DNA from 3 places in the Desemzia sp. FAM 23988 genome. Region 3 is predicted to be linked to each of the others. Evidence: riboswitches for the same ligand, from Rfam matches in the RefSeq annotation. Region 3 holds a riboswitch; each other region holds the start of a gene.
The links. Region 3 has a riboswitch for thiamine pyrophosphate ahead of ACEN4L_RS03400 (YkoF family thiamine/hydroxymethylpyrimidine-binding protein). Riboswitches for the same ligand answer to the same signal wherever they lie in the genome.

Region 1: it holds a riboswitch for thiamine pyrophosphate, as region 3 does, so the genes downstream of both, thiT (energy-coupled thiamine transporter ThiT) here and ACEN4L_RS03400 (YkoF family thiamine/hydroxymethylpyrimidine-binding protein) in region 3, are expected to answer to the same signal.
Region 2: it holds a riboswitch for thiamine pyrophosphate, as region 3 does, so the genes downstream of both, thiM (hydroxyethylthiazole kinase) here and ACEN4L_RS03400 (YkoF family thiamine/hydroxymethylpyrimidine-binding protein) in region 3, are expected to answer to the same signal.

What each region holds. Positions count from the first base shown of each region.
Region 1 covers NZ_JBGQQS010000001.1:109,826-115,569, reverse strand. The annotation lists gene ACEN4L_RS00660 (ribonuclease J) at 1-671, shown strand, start outside; gene ACEN4L_RS00655 (HD domain-containing protein) at 1,038-1,703, shown strand; gene ACEN4L_RS00650 (GNAT family N-acetyltransferase) at 1,814-2,287, shown strand; TPP riboswitch at 2,369-2,471, shown strand; gene thiT (energy-coupled thiamine transporter ThiT) at 2,548-3,114, shown strand; gene ACEN4L_RS00640 (hypothetical protein) at 3,284-4,459, shown strand; gene cls (cardiolipin synthase) at 4,550-5,744, shown strand, end outside.
Region 2 covers NZ_JBGQQS010000026.1:30,980-36,193, reverse strand. The annotation lists gene ACEN4L_RS11790 (YtxH domain-containing protein) at 251-805, shown strand; gene ACEN4L_RS11785 (NADP-dependent oxidoreductase) at 857-1,768, opposite strand; TPP riboswitch at 1,943-2,041, shown strand; TPP riboswitch at 2,109-2,206, shown strand; gene thiM (hydroxyethylthiazole kinase) at 2,327-3,070, shown strand; gene thiD (bifunctional hydroxymethylpyrimidine kinase/phosphomethylpyrimidine kinase) at 3,067-3,879, shown strand; gene thiE (thiamine phosphate synthase) at 3,872-4,498, shown strand; gene ACEN4L_RS11765 (GNAT family N-acetyltransferase) at 4,604-4,882, shown strand; tRNA gene ACEN4L_RS11760 (tRNA-Glu) at 5,094-5,165, shown strand; tRNA gene ACEN4L_RS11755 (tRNA-Thr) at 5,196-5,214, shown strand, end outside.
Region 3 covers NZ_JBGQQS010000004.1:11,591-17,334, forward strand. The annotation lists gene ACEN4L_RS03390 (ABC transporter ATP-binding protein) at 1-344, opposite strand, end outside; gene ACEN4L_RS03395 (ECF transporter S component) at 328-915, opposite strand; gene ACEN4L_RS03400 (YkoF family thiamine/hydroxymethylpyrimidine-binding protein) at 912-1,544, opposite strand; TPP riboswitch at 1,587-1,690, opposite strand; gene ACEN4L_RS03405 (hypothetical protein) at 1,858-2,031, shown strand; gene ACEN4L_RS03410 (SPFH domain-containing protein) at 2,101-2,880, opposite strand; gene ACEN4L_RS03415 (LysR substrate-binding domain-containing protein) at 3,467-4,351, opposite strand; gene ACEN4L_RS03420 (YeiH family protein) at 4,463-5,500, shown strand.

The DNA.
Region 1 (5,744 bases), on a different contig from region 3:
TTACAGTAGCCACTACTGAAAATATGGTTTACCGTGCTGGTGGAGAAGTGAAACAAATCACCGATAATCTGAAAGCTTCTGGACATGCTACACCGAACGATCTGAAGTTGATGATTAACTTGATCCAACCGAAGTACTTCATCCCTGTAACGGGAGAGTACCGTATGTTAGCAGCTCATGCTGACTTGGCTCATGAAGTAGGGATCTCATATAAAAATATCATTATTCCTGGCAAAGGAGATATCATGGAATATTCTCATAACCGCTTGACAATGTCTGGTCAAGTAGAATCTGGGAATACTATGGTAGACGGTATTGGAATCGGGGATATTGGAAATATTGTCTTGCGTGACCGTAAGCTATTGTCTCAAGATGGGATTCTGATCGCTGTGGTGACAATTAATCGTAAAACAAAAGAAATTACGTCTGGTCCACAAGTCATGACTCGTGGTTTTGTATACGTCAAAGAAAATACGCAATTGATTGAACAAAGCAGCGAAATGGTCCAAAAAGTCGTTGAAGAGAACTTACAGCAAAATGAATTTGAATGGGGAGCTTTGAAGCAAGACATCAGAGACTCATTAAGCAAATTCTTGTTCGATAAGACACGCAGAAGACCGGTTATCTTACCGATCATTATGGAAGTCAGCAATTCAAAACGCAGAAGATAAATTAAGGCATAGGCTAGGACATTTGTCCTAGCCTTATTTAAAACCCTTAATGGGTCGTTCAAAAAGTGGTTCTACAATATTTGACGTTGGTAAGTAAAAAAATTAATTCTAAACTTTTTAGAAGCTCATTCCTAGAAATTTATGGAGGACTATGGGGTTGCTTGTAGCCATGGAAAAGGAAGCAATGGGAATTACTTAGCGTTAGGCTTTAGCCGTTACGCTAAGTTTGAAGCTTGCAAGTCTTGAGATGTGGTTTTCAGCTCAAGGCGGTCCCATGGCGGTCCATAAGCAACCCCATAGGCTGGAGGAAATTTCTCTACCAACGCTAGAAGATGAAGAACCCAAAAAGTTTAGAGAGGACAAAATATGAAAACAGACCTTCAAAAAGAGATTTTAAAGCAGACAGAACAGTTTGTCTTTCAGTTATTGAAGAAAGACGCTTCCGGACATGATTGGTGGCATATTCATCGTGTACGTAATCTAGCCTTGCAAATGGCAGCTGAAGAACCCGGGGAAGTAGATGCTTTTATTTGTGAGATGGCTGCATTGCTGCATGATGTCCCAGATGAAAAATTAAATGAGACACCTGAAGCAGGAGAAAAAAAATTAACCGATTGGTTGAATCAGCTATCTTTAACCCACGCCGAAAAAGAGTCTCTTTTATTTATTGTGCTGAACTTGTCCTATAAAGGTGGAACCAATAAAATAGAGATGACTTCTATAGAGGGAAAACTCGTGCAAGATGCAGATCGGTTAGATGCCATTGGAGCAATCGGTATTGCCAGAACAATGGCTTATTCGGGTTCCCGTGGTCGGTTGATTCATGATCCTTCTAAAATGCCGAGAGAAGGGGTATCTTACGAAGAGTATCGATCTGGAGAAGATACAGCGATCATGCATTTTTATGAAAAATTATTAAAGTTGAAAGACACGATGAATACTCAAACAGGAAGATCTTTTGCTGAAAACAGACACCAGTTTATGGAACAGTTTTTGCAAGAATTTTATTTGGAGTGGGATGGGTTGAAGTAATCAGAGTATTGCAAATCAGAGAAATTAAGAACGTTTCAAGAGACATTTATTAGTCCTGTCTGTTATTCTTATACTGAAAAAGAATAATGAAAAAGGCAAGGTGAAGGGCTATGGAAAAGATAATTCTAAGAGAAGCGGTTATAGAAGATGCTCCAAAATTAGAAAATTATGCCATTGATTCAAATTCTTATATTGTTAAGCCAATGGATGCTTTAACCGAGAGTATGCATGAAACTGAAAAACACCCGATTTTGATTTTAAAGGGGCAGGAATTGATTGGTTTTTTTATCCTTCAACTTGGAGTAGGGGTGTCCACTTTTACAGACAATCCAAAAGCAATTCTATTTAGAGCACATTCGATTGATTTGAATTATCAAGGAGAAGGATATGCTAAAAAGTCTTTAGAACTGCTGCCCGACTATGTGCGCTATCATTATCCCATGATCAACGAAATTGTGTTGTCTGTCTCTATAGACAATATCAGCAGTCAAATGCTGTATATTCAATCAGGTTTTTCAAATACTCAACAACGGATCAACATAGGGGACAGTATAGAATTTGTATTAGCTAAAAAGTTAGACTAATCAAATCGTTTCAACCCGGAGAGCAGTATTGACAAGGGTTGAAATATTCGGTATAGTGAATAGGTAAAAACTGAATGAACGTCCATCACAAAGGGGTGCTTTTTTAAGCTGAGATTGAATCGATGATTCTGACCCTTCGAACCTGTTCGTTAGCACGAGCGTAGGAATTGTGACAGAGCACAAAAGTATGTAGTCTAATTACTCAAGTGATCTCCTCCTTTGTTGTTTGGCATTGTTCAAATTATAAAGGAGGTTTTTTTATGCGCAACAAAAAGTTTGGTGTGTGGATAGAAGGGACGATTATAGCTGCTTTAGCCATTGTATTATCGCTTATCCCAACAAATATCGGTCCGTCTTTTACAGTTTCATTAGGGATGGTGCCTCTCACGCTTTATGCGTTTAGGAGAGGTTTTGTTCCAGCAGTTTATGCTGGTTTTTTATGGGGGATCTTGCATTTTGTAATTGGTAATGCCTATATTCTAAGTCCTTTACAAGGATTTATTGAATATTTTATTGCCTTTGCCTTTGCAGGTTTCGGAGGATTATTTGCTGCTAAAATCCATTCGCTCAGTCAAACCGATCAGACGGTTAAATTGAATCTGTACATTGTTCTGGGAACATTTTCCGGTACGATGGCACGATTCTTCTGGCATTTTGTAGCAGGTTATTATTTCTGGGGCAGCTACGCACCAGAAGGAATGAGTGCTTTGCTGTATTCTTTCGTGACACAGATTTTGAGTGGAGTAATCACAGCGGTCGTAGTCAGCATCTTACTGATAGCGATCAAAAAAACAGCACCACAATTATTTTCATCAACAACACGTTAATACAAGATCAAAGGACGGGATATTACTATCTCGTCTTTTTTTTTAAAGCTAAAAAGAGTTGTCGGTCAAAATTATGATTGACTTTTTTTTCGACTAGTACATACTAAATAAGTAATGTTATCCTTTTTAGGAGAATGCATTAAGCAACCCATAAGGAAGTGAAGCACATATGACAAAAAATAAAAGTGAAAAAAAGAAATCCCAATGGAGTACCGTGATTCTTGTAATGGGAGGTTCAGCAATTATTGGTTTAACGATTGGTTTTGTTGCAGGAGTATTTTTGGAAACTGATGCAATTGAATTAAATTTAAGTCTGTTGTTTATTGGGTTCATAGCTTTTTTTATCAGTTATTTGATACATATTTTACTTCATGAAATGGGTCATTTGGTATTTGGATTGATGACCGGCTATGCTTATGTTTCTTTCCGAATAGGTTCCTTGACGTTAGTCAAAGAAGAAGGAAGTATCCAACAAAAACGAATGAACTTACCTGGTACAGGAGGACAATGTTTGATGTCCCCTCCTGCATACAACGAGGGTGATTTTCCATTTGTGTTATATAATTTAGGCGGAGTTTTAATGAATGCAGTGCTTTCTATCGCACTATTTGGGCTAATCTTTAACGGTGTATTTTCCCCCCCTATCTTGATGACAATTTTGAGTGCTTTTGCATTAGCAGGTTTGTTTACAGCAGCAACCAATGGAATTCCGATGAAAATGGGAGGCATACCAAATGATGGCTACAATTTGTATTTGTTGTTAAAAAACCAAGAAAATAAATACGCTTTTTACACCCAACTCAAAATAAATGCTTTGATGACACAAGGAAAACGAGTGAAAGATATTCCGCTAACAACTCTTCAATTAGAAGGAGAAAAAGACTATTCCAATCCTTTAAAAGTCGCCATGTATTTATTGGAATATAACTGGTATATAGATCAGTTGAAATTTGAAGAAGCGAGACTATGCTTAACAGCTTTTGATCCGTATATAGAAGAAATGTCAGTGTTATATAAGAATGAATTAACTTGTGAACGCTTGTTTTTAGAGTTGATTCAAGATGCAGACCCATTCGTAGTGAAGAAATTTTATACCAAAGAATTACAGAAATACATTAAAATGACGACTTATTTGCCGAATAAGAAACGGTTAATGATGGCTTATGAAGCTTTCCATCAACGGAATTACCCCAAAGCTATGGAATATTATAATGAATTGCAGAAAACCGCGACTATATACCCTGTAAAAGGCGAATCAGCTATGGAACGGATATTGGGAGAGTGGATAAAAGAAAAAATGTCCTTTCTTACTATGGCTGATGAGAAAAAAGAGTATGATAGCTAAGGTGATGACACGACAAGTCGATATCTATTTGTTCAATGAGGAGTGCTTTTATTTGAAGAAAAAGAATGTTGGAAAGAGATGTGAGTTTTAATGAATTACGTTTTTTATTTTATTTCATTATTATTAACGGTTAATACTGTATTTGCAGCTGTTACAGTGTTTCGAGAAAAGAGAGATATTGCAGCTACTTGGGCGTGGTTGCTGGTATTAAACTTTTTGCCGGGTATAGGATTTATCATTTATTTTTTTATTGGCAAAAAGATCTCCAGAGAAAAGATTTTTGATATACAAGCTCAAGAAAGTATCGGTATGCCAGAGTTGGTGGAAGCTCAGAAACAAATGCTGATCGAAGAAGAAAAATTGTTGTCTAGCCAACAGTCCACTGAGGATTCGAAAGAAATTACCAGTTTGTTTTTGGAAAGCAGCGAATCCATGTTAACAAAAGGAAATGTCGTAGAAATGTTTACAGACGGCAAAGAAAAATTTAAATCGCTGATTCGCGATATTTACAAAGCAGAAAATCATATTCATATGATTTATTACATATTTCATAATGATCAGATAGGAAATATGGTATTGAAAGCTTTAGAAGATAGAGCAGCAGCAGGCGTAGAAGTCTTGGTCATTTACGATGCATTAGGCTCTCGCGCTTTGAAACTGGCTTCATTTAAAAAATTAAAAGAATTAGGCGGACAAGTCGAGACCTTTTTTGGATCAAAATTGGGCTTGATCAATTTTCGAATTAACTTCCGAAATCATCGCAAAATTGTCGTTATCGATGGAAAAATCGGGTATATCGGCGGCTTTAATGTAGGAGACGAATACTTGGGCAAAGACAAGAAATTCGGCTATTGGCGAGATACTCATTTAAAAATAATCGGAAATGGAGTGCTGGCCTTGCAAAGTCGGTTTATCATGGACTGGAATGCAGCTGTACCTACCAATAAAATAGAATATGAAGAGAGGTATTTTCCTTATATCCAACGAAAAGGGAAAACCAACCTGCAGATCGTATCCAGTGGTCCAGATACAGAGATCCAACAAATAAAAAAAGGGTACATCAAAATGATCAGTATGGCAGATAAAACTGTTTATATCCAAACCCCTTATTTTGTGCCAGATGATGCACTGATTGAAACGTTGCAAATAGCTATTATGTCGGGAATAGATGTTAAAATTATGATTCCCAATAAGCCGGACCATCCTTTTATTTACCAAGCTACGTTATCGTATGCAGCGCAAATGGTAGATGCGGGAGCAGAAGTGTACATCTATGATAATGGAT
Region 2 (5,214 bases), on a different contig from region 3:
GATTACCACATTGAGCATTTATGAAAGCGCTTACTTTAAATGGGAAAGTGTTACGACTTTATTAAGGTGTTTTAGGAGATGATTGGTCTGCATTTAGTTTTAGAAATATACTTTTTAAAACTGTCTAGAAAGTGATCTCGTATATTTTGAGTGCGTTTTACTTTAGAGAATTCTATATTTGTTATATGATAATCATGTAAACACTTATAGGAATACAGGAAAAACAAGAAGTGAGAGGAGCACGAATAGTATGAAATTAACAAAATTGATGGACATGGGAACCGATTATGCTCAAGATGCATACGATACAGCGAAAGACTATTTACCTTCCACACACCATATGCACCATATGGCTAAACCAAGTATGAAGACCAAAGCCAAACTTGCTAAAGGGGTTACTAAGGCGATGCCTGCCAAGGTAAAACATATGGAAGTGGCTAAAATGATTGCTCTGCCTTTAGCAGGTGCACTAGTTGCCTTGTTATTTGCGCCTAAGTCTGGGAAAGAATTACGTTCGGATATTAAGGATAAATTTACCGACGTTAAAGATACTGGAATGGAAAAAGGGCAAGAATGGAAAGAAGTAGGAGTAGAAAAAGCACAGGAATGGAAAGAGGTCGGCGAAGAGAAAGCTCAGGACTTAAAAGAAAAATATTCTGACGAAATGGAAGCTCCGCATGGAAACGTTCATGGGACATCAGCAGAACCTAATGAAGATCAAACGATTCCTGCAGATAAGTTGGATGAAACTCTCAACGATTTAGATTATGATTCTGAAAAAGATCTATTAGATGAGAACCAATAAAAATAAACAAAAAGATGGAGTCAAGAAAAATTCTTGACTCCATCTTTTTGTTTATTTTACTTTAATCACGATTTTTCCTCTTGTATGACCTGTTTCACTTTGTTCATGTGCTTTACGTACCCCTTCTTCTGTAAAAGGGTAAGTTTGACTGACTATGGCTTTGATTTTTCCACTGGTAAGTAAATCAGCTAAGGTTTGCAGGCGTTCGCTTGTGGGGGTCATACTGAAAATAATTCCTATCATCCCTAATTTTTTTAATGTAGTTTCATCCGGTTCTTGTACTAAGGAAACTAAGCGCCCGCCTTTTTTTAGAACAGTGAAACTTTTTTCTTGAGTTTTGCCTCCTAAAGGGTCTAGTACGAGATCGACATCACTGACTGCTTTTTCAAAATCCTCTTTGTTGTAATCAATGAAATAGTCCACGCCTAGAGAAGTAAGGAATGCTTTGTTTTTCTCACTGGCTGTCGAAATAACGTAAGCTTTGTAATGTTTAGCAATTTGTATAGCCAATGAGCCTACTCCGCCAGCCCCTGCGTGAATCAAGACTTTTTCATTATCCCTTAATTGTCCTTTATCTATTAAAGCTTCCCAAGCGGTTTGTCCAGCTAATGGAATTGCAGCTGCTTCCACAAAAGAGAGTTTATCAGGGATTTTAATCGTTACTTCGGCGCGAGATCGGGCATATTCAGCGTAAGTTTTGGATGCATTAGCAAATACACGATCACCTGGCTTTACATTCGTGACATTTGTACCAATTTCACTTACGATACCAGCGACATCACCACCAAGCACCATAGGAAGTTTGCCGCCCATTTTACCGGAACGTCTTTTGCAATCAACGGGGTTAATGGAGAAAGCATGAACTTCAATTAATACCTGATCATCTTTGATAGAAGGCTTCTCCATTTCCATCTCTCTTAATTGATCAGCTGACCCAAATTCTTTAATCGCGATAGTTTTCATAAAAAGGTACTCCTCTCTCTGATTGGTTCTCTAGTTATGATTACTTTAACACTGCTATCTTAAGACCACAAATAATGAGGCTTTTATACTTTAAAAGAGAACGAGGAGCGGTGTATTAAAGACAGTAAAGTGATTGATTAAATTTATTATCTATAGTAAACTTATAAGTAATTAAATGTTTTGCAGGGGGACATAATCGTGTTGAGAAGGTTAAAACCTGACCCTTTGAACCTGTTAGTTAACACTAACGTAGGGAGCACAATCGTACATATGTATTCTAACGACTATATTCGTACTGAGCTCTCCAATTTTATTTGGGGAGCTTTTTCTTTTGTAAAACGCTTAATTGCGGGGGGACACAGTCGTGTTGAGAAGGTAAAACCTGACCCTTTGAACCTGTTAGTTCATACTGACGTAGGGAGCAAATAGTGAGTTTCTTATACACTTTTTTGGCTTCTGCATATTTGTAGAGCCTTTTTTTGTGCTCACGTTCTATAAAGGAGGATTGAGATCAGCCTATTTGAATAAGCTAGAGAAACCAAGGAAAGGGTGTAATAAATGTTATCAAGAGTCAAACAAACAGCTCCTTTAGTCCATTGTATCACTAATTATGTGGTGGCAAATTTTACGGCTAATGGATTACTTGCTATCGGAGCTTCTCCTATTATGGCGGATGAAGTGAATGAGGTTGCTGATGTCGTGACAGCTGCTCAAGGAGTATTGATCAATATCGGTACCGTAAATGACCGCACTATCCAAACGATGTTGGTAGCTGGAAAAAAAGCAAATGAGTTAGGAGTTCCTGTTGTACTGGATCCTGTAGGAATCGGTATTTCAAGCTATCGAAAACAAGTGGTGCAACAACTTTTAAAAAGAATGCAGGTTGATTTGATCCGCTGCAATGCAGGAGAACTAGCCGCAATTGCAGGTAAAGAATGGCATCAAAAAGGAGTGGACAGCGGCATAGGGGCGATGCCTGTTTCCAAAGTAGCGCGAGAAATTGCCTTGAAGTATCGCTGTCAAGTCATCGTCACAGGAGAAACCGATTATTTAACGGATGGTCAAGAAGAGCGATACGTGTCTGGAGGCAACGAAATTGCTACACGTATTACAGGTATGGGGTGTTTATTAAGCGCTGTTTGTACAGCTTCGCTTGCGAGTGGAAAAGAAGCCTCATTCAATCAATTAGCCACCACTCTACAAGCGTATAAACAAGCTGCTGAACAGAGTGGAAATGAAGTGGGGACATTCGCTGTACAATTTATGAATGCTCTGCAAAAGATAGCGGAGGCAGGACAATGATTGCATTAACGATTGCAGGATCAGATTCAGGCGGGGGAGCTGGGATTCAAGCAGATCTCAAAACATTTCAAGAGTTAGGGGTATTTGGGACCACAGCCATTACAGCATTAACAGATCAAAATACACTGGGTGTACATGATATTTATGAAGTACCGCCATATTTTGTGCAACAACAGATCCAAACTGTACTAGATGATTTTTCAGTAAAAGCTATCAAAACGGGGATGTTGTTTTCAGTTGAAATAATTGATGGGGTAGCTGAAATCCTAAAAAAACAAAATATACCGCTTATCGTTGATCCGGTGATGATTGCAAAAGGCGGAGCAAAGCTATTGCAAGAATCAGCAGCAAAAACTTTAATAGAAAAGCTGTTTCCCTATACCACCATTTGCACCCCAAACATCCCAGAAGCAGAAGTGCTGACAGGTATTCGTATTAAAAATACGAAAGATATAGAAAAAGCAGCACAACAACTGTTGCGAATGGGCATTCAATGTGTTGTCATCAAAGGTGGACATTTAGAAGAAGAACAGGCAATTGATAGAGTATACACTTGCGAGCAGTCTTTTCAATTGACCACCAATCGTGTGAAAACAAAAGATACACATGGGACAGGCTGTACATTTTCTGCTGCTTTAACAGCCAATATAGCGAAAGGACTATCCATGCAAGAAGCGATCGTTGAAGCGAAAAAATTTATTCAACTAGCTGTTTCTACACCGCTTTATATTGGTCACGGTCATGGGCCGACGAACCACTTTGCTTACAAATGCAACCAAGGAATATGTGAGGTAGAAGTAAATGGATAGAAGTATTTTAACTATTTATTTTGTCATGGGTACAGTGAATTGCAAAAAAGACCCATTGAAAACACTCGAAGAAGCTTTGCAGGCAGGGATAACCTGTTTTCAGTTACGCGAGAAAGGAAAAGGAGCGTTGACTGGTTCAGCCTATGTAGATTTTGCCAAAGCATGTCAAAGATTGTGTGCAATGTACCAAGTACCTTTTATTGTCAATGACGATGTTGAGCTTGCTATACAATTAAATGCTGATGGTATACACGTGGGACAAGATGATTTAGCCTTGACAGCCTTTCGGAAGAGAGTAAAAGGAAACCTTGTAGGTGTTTCAGTCCATAATGTTGAAGAAATGGAACAGGCTATAGTTAATGGAGCAGATTACGTTGGAATTGGCCCAATCTATCCAACACAGTCTAAAAAAGATGCTGCCTCCCCAGTAGGATTGAACTGCATACGTACGATACGAAAACAGTTTGGTACTTTTCCAATAGTAGGTATTGGTGGTATCACGGAAGAAAATGCAGCTGGAATTCGTGCTTCGGGAGCAGATGGGGTGTCCGTCATATCTGCTATCTGTGGCAGTGAAGACCTAAAACAGACAGTAGAAAAGTTGCAAAAAAGCAGCTGATGCAAAAATATTTTTCTTGTGCAGTAGGATTAAAAGGATGAACAAACTGGAAGCAGTAAATAAGAAATGCTAAAATGACATTGATTGAAGAAAGGGGGAAGAACAATGGAGTTTGAAAAAGGGGATAATCGCTTTTATAAAAATGACGAAAGTGGAAAAATGATTGCAGAAATTACCTATATACCTTCCGGTGAAGATAAAGTACTGGTTGATCATACATTTGTTGACCCAAGTTTAAGAGGGCAAGGCGTTGCTGAACAATTAGTAGATCGTACAGTCCAAGAAATGGAAACAGAAGGTAAAAAAATGGTTGCTGTGTGTCCGTATGTAGTAAGTTTATTTGAACGGAAATCTGATAAATATCAAGATATTATAGCGAAATAAAGATGAGCTAGGCTCTAAAATCGATCTTTTTAGTAATAGTCTAAAACGAGATCGATTTTAGAGTTTTTGTGTTAAACATTCAAAAAACAAAGCAGTAATGAATAACTATTAAAAAAAAATTAAAAAAGATGCAAAAAAGGCTTTATTCTCTTTACATTATAGAAAATATTTTATATAATTCATTTTGTGCTTATCACTCAAATGCTTATCAGGCCCGTTGGTCAAGCGGTTAAGACACTGCCCTTTCACGGCGGTAACACGGGTTCGAATCCCGTACGGGTCATCCTAACCAAGTTTAATAATTATACCGTTCGCCGGCTTAGCTCAGTTGG
Region 3 (5,744 bases):
TTCTCTAAGCAAAAAATTAATTCTTGATAGAGATTTTCCATAGCAAATGCTAGTCGGGCATTCTGAAATGATGCAGATATATACCTCATAGATTCCTGATTGTCCATAGATAATAGGTCTTGTCCAGAAACAGAAATTGTGCCGGATTTTAATGTGCCGCCACTTTCAGGATAATATCCTGTTAGAACACCTGCTAGTGTACTTTTTCCTGATCCGCTTGCACCCGCTAGAAGCACAATTTCTCCAGGATTGATTGAAAAACTTATATCCAAAAAGTGTACGCTATCTTCTAGATTGAATTCTAATTGCTCAACAACAAGTCCATGATTATTTCCCTTTTTCATGACTGACACCATAAGATTTCAATAGCCCCGTATTGTCCAAAGCAATACAAATTTTATGCGCAATAAACCCAGTAAAAATAAGTGAACTTACTAAACGAATAACAAAGATAGCGATAACGATAGAAATTTCAAGTGAAGCATAATCGTTTCTGAATGCAGTCCAGATAAAACTGAAAATGGTAGCCAAAACGGCACCTACCATTGAATTTCTCATATTATAGCGACGGTATTTCGTAAACATATAAGGCAATTCAACACCTAAACCTTGAATAAAGGCACTGACTATAACAATGGGACCAAAAACATTTCCCAAAACAACTTCTATAACAGCAGCAAATATTTCAGTAATAATACCCACGCTTGGCCGTCTAAGAACGTAAAGAGCAACAACAGGTGCCATAAACCATATCCCGTAAAAAGGTTCATATCCTAAAATACCAATACCTGCTGGAGTGAGAGCAGTTGTTAGAGCAGCTCCTAAATACAATGCAATTAAATAAACAATTCCAAATGCGACAGAGATTAATCCCATAAAAATAAAGTCTCTTAATTTCAATGGCTCTTTATTCATAATGATTCCCCCTCAGGTAAGTTACAGAGTAAAGAGGCTTCTATAATATAATGGCTAACATCTTTGCCTGTTCTTTCTGCGACATATTCTAAATAATCAAAGACATCATGTACTTCACCTTTTAAGTAAGTCGTGTAATGGCCACTTCCAGCATAAACACCTCGGTCAATCCCATTGTTAACCACTTCTTCAATAAGTGACATATAGTTATCAGTGCCCATTGGATACAGCGAAAATTTACCAACAACTGGGAAGGATCTTTTGCGGCTGTTGCGGTCATTGATACGTCTATCATCATAATCAAGTGTGTAGTCTGCATCGTGATCTCCCGGGCAACCTTTCGAGATAGTCATATGAAGACTCATATGTACATCATCATGATATGCTTGAGAAAATACCGCTCGAACGCCGTCAAATACAGCCGATTCTCTACCACGGTAAACCGTTGAAGTGGGATCAGTTTCACTCCACACCATAGAAGTGTCTACATTTTCAAGTGAAGAGAGGATAATGTCGACAAAGTTATCAGACATCGGGGCTAAGTTGAATCTAATTCCCGCAATTCCTTCTTTTGAACCAGGAACACCTACTGCGCAACTGCCGTATGAGACATATTCTTTTTTTGACAAAATAAAAACTCCTTTTCCAGTTAATAATCCAGAAAAAGAGTATAGTAAAAATTATAATCTTCCTACGCAACAATAAAGTTGATCAGGTTCACGAATCTGCTTCTAGCACTCTCAGCCTCCTTTAAAAGGCTCTCCGGATTAAATAACTATTTAATTTTGTTAATTCAGTATACTTGAAAAGAAAATCGATGGCAAGCTAAACATTTTTATTATTTTAGAATTTATCGTTCGAACGTGATAATGTCCTAAGTAGGTCGAAGCATAAAATGTCCCAAAATGATAAAATAAAATCATGAAAAGGATAATACTAACGATGAATGAAGATAAGAAATATAAAGTAATAAAAGCTGTGGCAGAAAAAAGAAAGGAAAAAAAGAGAGCTTGTGTTGTGAAACAAGAATCCCTTTTCCCTTTTTGCAACAAGTCCTTAAAAATTCAAATCATCATCTTCCTGTTTAGGATCTTTTTTAAACAGCAAAGACAATAAGTTTCCTATTAAAATGACCACTATCGCTGCAAAAATAAGTTTACCTAAGAAGAAAATCATTTTTATCACCTACTCGTTAGTATCAACAATTGCCTGACCCGTTTGTACTTCAACCCAACCATGTTCTAAACGTGCTTCTACTTCTTTTAACTTGATCAATTCTTCAGAAATGGATTCAGATAATTTTTTATTGGCTTCCGCCTCTGCTTCTGCTGCTTTTACTTTTTGGTAAGCTAAACTGTCTGCTTTTGTTTTGGCTGTATCGGCTTCCAAGAGAGCTTTTTCTTTTTCTTGACCCGCTTTGATGATCTCATCAATGGATTTTTGCGTTTCCGCATCAACATCTGGAACTCCAAAAGCAACGTCTTCTACCAAGAATCCTTTAGGTTCAACTGCTTTAGTGAAATCTTCTAAAATCGATTGCTGAACTTCTGTTGATTTTGATCCCGTTACATCCAACAAGCTATATCTAGCAACGACACTACGCGATGATTTCAGCAATTGTGCCTTCAACCAGTTAGCTTCAATATCTTCTACGCTGATGCTCCCAAATTCTTTAAACACATCGGAAACTTTTTTCGAATCGACTTTGTAAGCATATGTAATCGATACATGGGTAGCTTTTCCATCTTCCGTAGCCAAATTCAACTTCTCTGCTTTAACCGTCTGTAAGCGAATAGGATACTGAGTTACTTTATCCAATCCGACAAATTTAACCCCTTGGCTTAGCGTTTGATCTCTCACTCCGCCGTTCATTGAATAACGAACCCCTACATAACCATTTTCGATTTTTTCAAAAAACACTAAAAATCCACCTACCAATAAGATAATGACTAAAAGACCAATCATTAACCCTTTGATTTTTTTGATGCTGTTCTTATCGTATATTTTTTCGTTCAATTCTATGTCCTCTTTTCTTTTTTTAACTAAATAATTTTCTTAATAACAAATACTTTTCCTTACTCTCTTACAACAAACCACCCCGTGTAACTATTTACTGCAATACACAAAAAGAAATACACAGGCTTTTCTGCTGTAAGCCTATGTATTCTTTTCGGCATACTTTTTCTTTTACGAGTTGACTCTATTTACCTTACTCTTCTCATAAAAAATCATCTTAATCATTATACCAAAGAAATGAAGAAAAACGGTGGATTCTTTAGATATCTAAGCTTAATTATAGCAATTAATTTAATTACCGCGATTCTGGAAAGCCATTTTTATACAAATCTAGTTCTTTCACAAGTGTTTGCTTCCTAAATCAGAATTAAAGGAATAATGTATATAGCCTTTGACATCTACATCACTCCCAATTCCTATTGGATTAATTTCATGCTCTTTGATCATAGAGTTGTTGAGACCTGAATTTTTTCAACTCTGCTGCTTAGAATCAAAAAAGCGGTTAAACTTAACATGCCTTGTACATTAGGCCTGTCTAGTTTGATTCCGCGACTTTTAAAAAGTTCTTCATCGTCTCCATCCCTCTCACTTGAATTCTTTTTAGATAAATGAAATGAAATGAATGAATTACATTAAAATCGCTTAAAGGTATCTTTTTCAATATTCCTTTATTGAGTTCCTCTTCAACAGCCATCTGATAAATAAAACTGATCCCTAAATTTTTTTCGACTAATTTTTTAGTTGCACCAATGCTCCCAATCATCATAACTTTCGAAAAGCTGTCTAAGTGGATCCCTTTGCTTTTTATAGCTGTTTCGAAAATCAGGCGTGATCCCGATCCTTCTTCACGGACTAGAAGAGGTGTAGTAAATAAGTCGTTAATGCTCTGTTCTTGTTTCCATAAAGAACTTTTTTCTGAACAGACAGCGATAAACGGTTCTTCAGCGATTTTCTGGAATTCAAATACAGACTGATTGAATTCTCCTTCTACGACCGCAAAATCAATTTTCCCATGTTCCATCAATTCGATCAAATGTTGGGTATTGTCCGTTACCATCGAGATATCGTGCGCTGGATATTGGTTCAAATACGACTCAATTAGTCCAGGCATCATGTATTCCCCAATCGTCAAGGAAGCCCCAAATGAAAGGGTAGTGTGCTCTACAGTAGAAGTTAGTTGCTCTTGCACCTTAACGATCTCTCTTTGGAGCAAATAAAGATCCTTTTGCAGCTGTTTTCCTTTAGCGGTTAATGATAATTGTCTCTTTTCATAATGAATCAGTTCAACCCCTAACTCCTGTTGCAAAGACTGAATATGCTGGGTGACAGCCGGCTGGGTAATGTGCAATCTTTTAGCTGTGGTCGTGTAATTCATTTCTTCTGTCAAAGTAAGGAATGTTTGGTACCGGTAATCTAACATCTAATGCCACTCCTCAATAACAATTTCTTATAATTATATAATAATTGATTATTTTATTTTATACAATCTTCGGTATATCATAATACCATAAATATTTGGAGGAGGTTTAACATGCTCGCAAAATTCAAAAAAAGCTATCCTATCTTGCCCGGGCTACTAATCAGTGTTTTGATATCATTAATCAGCCAGTATTTATCTGCCCTTCTGCCAAATCTAGGAGCAGCACTGATCGCAATTTTTTTAGGAATTTTGTTAGGAAATACTTTTTTAAACAAGCCTTATTTTAAAAGAGGAACTAAGTTTTCTGAAAAATCTCTCTTAGAATGGTCGATCGTGTTAAATGGAATGATTTTAGATTTTCAAATCATCAAGCAAGTTGGTTTTACTGGATTTATTTACGTTATTTTTCAAATGGTTTTGACGATTTTATTCGCTTATTGGGTCGGTCGAACTATGAAGTTCAATAAAAAAATGTCTTTACTGATGGGTGCCGGTAATGCAGTCTGCGGTTCTTCTGCTATTGGAACTGTCTCTCCGGTGATTGATGCCGACAAGAAAGATAAAGCCATGTCCATCACTATAGTTAATGTAACAGGAACCATATTGATGGTCTTACTGCCTATTCTCGCTTCTGTTCTGTACCACAACGAAGTCGTTCAAACATCAGCCTTGATTGGAGGAACGGTCCAATCCATAGGGCAAGTCGTTGCTTCAGCTAAATTGGTAAGTATGGACGTTACTAATCTGTCTATAGTATTCAAACTTATGAGAGTCCTCCTTATCATCGGAGTAGCCTTATCTTTCAGTAAATTAAACACTAAAGAGGAAGAACCGCTATTTTCTAAATCAGCAGTTGATCCAATATCTGCTGATTTGGAAAAAAATGCAAGCCTAATGACTATTCCCTGGTTTATTGCAGGATTTTTCATTTTGTTCTTGCTTAGAAGTTTTCTACCCTTACCTTCCTTTATGATCCATAGTTCCGAAGTCATCAGTAATCAATTTGAGATTACCGCTTTAGCTGCAATTGGTCTTCAGGTCAAGTTCTCTGATATCTTGAAAGAAGGGCCTCGTACCATGTTATATGGCTTACTGATTGGCTGCTTCCAAGTTATTCTAGCAATTAGTTTGATTTTTTGGCTGTTCTAGTTTAGAATACAATATTTCAAAAAAAGCAGCGGCTGATTGATGATACTCTCTAGAAAGCATACAGTGCACCGAGTCTTACCCCAAGTATCTAACAAGAGTAATAATAAGTATTCATTTCTCACTCTATAAAGTAGCTGCAACCATTGGGAGAGTAAGTATTAGAACACTATTTGATACCTATTAACCGACTATACTAATAGTATCAAAGTCGATACTTATTTAAGAGTATTAGTTGATTTTTCTC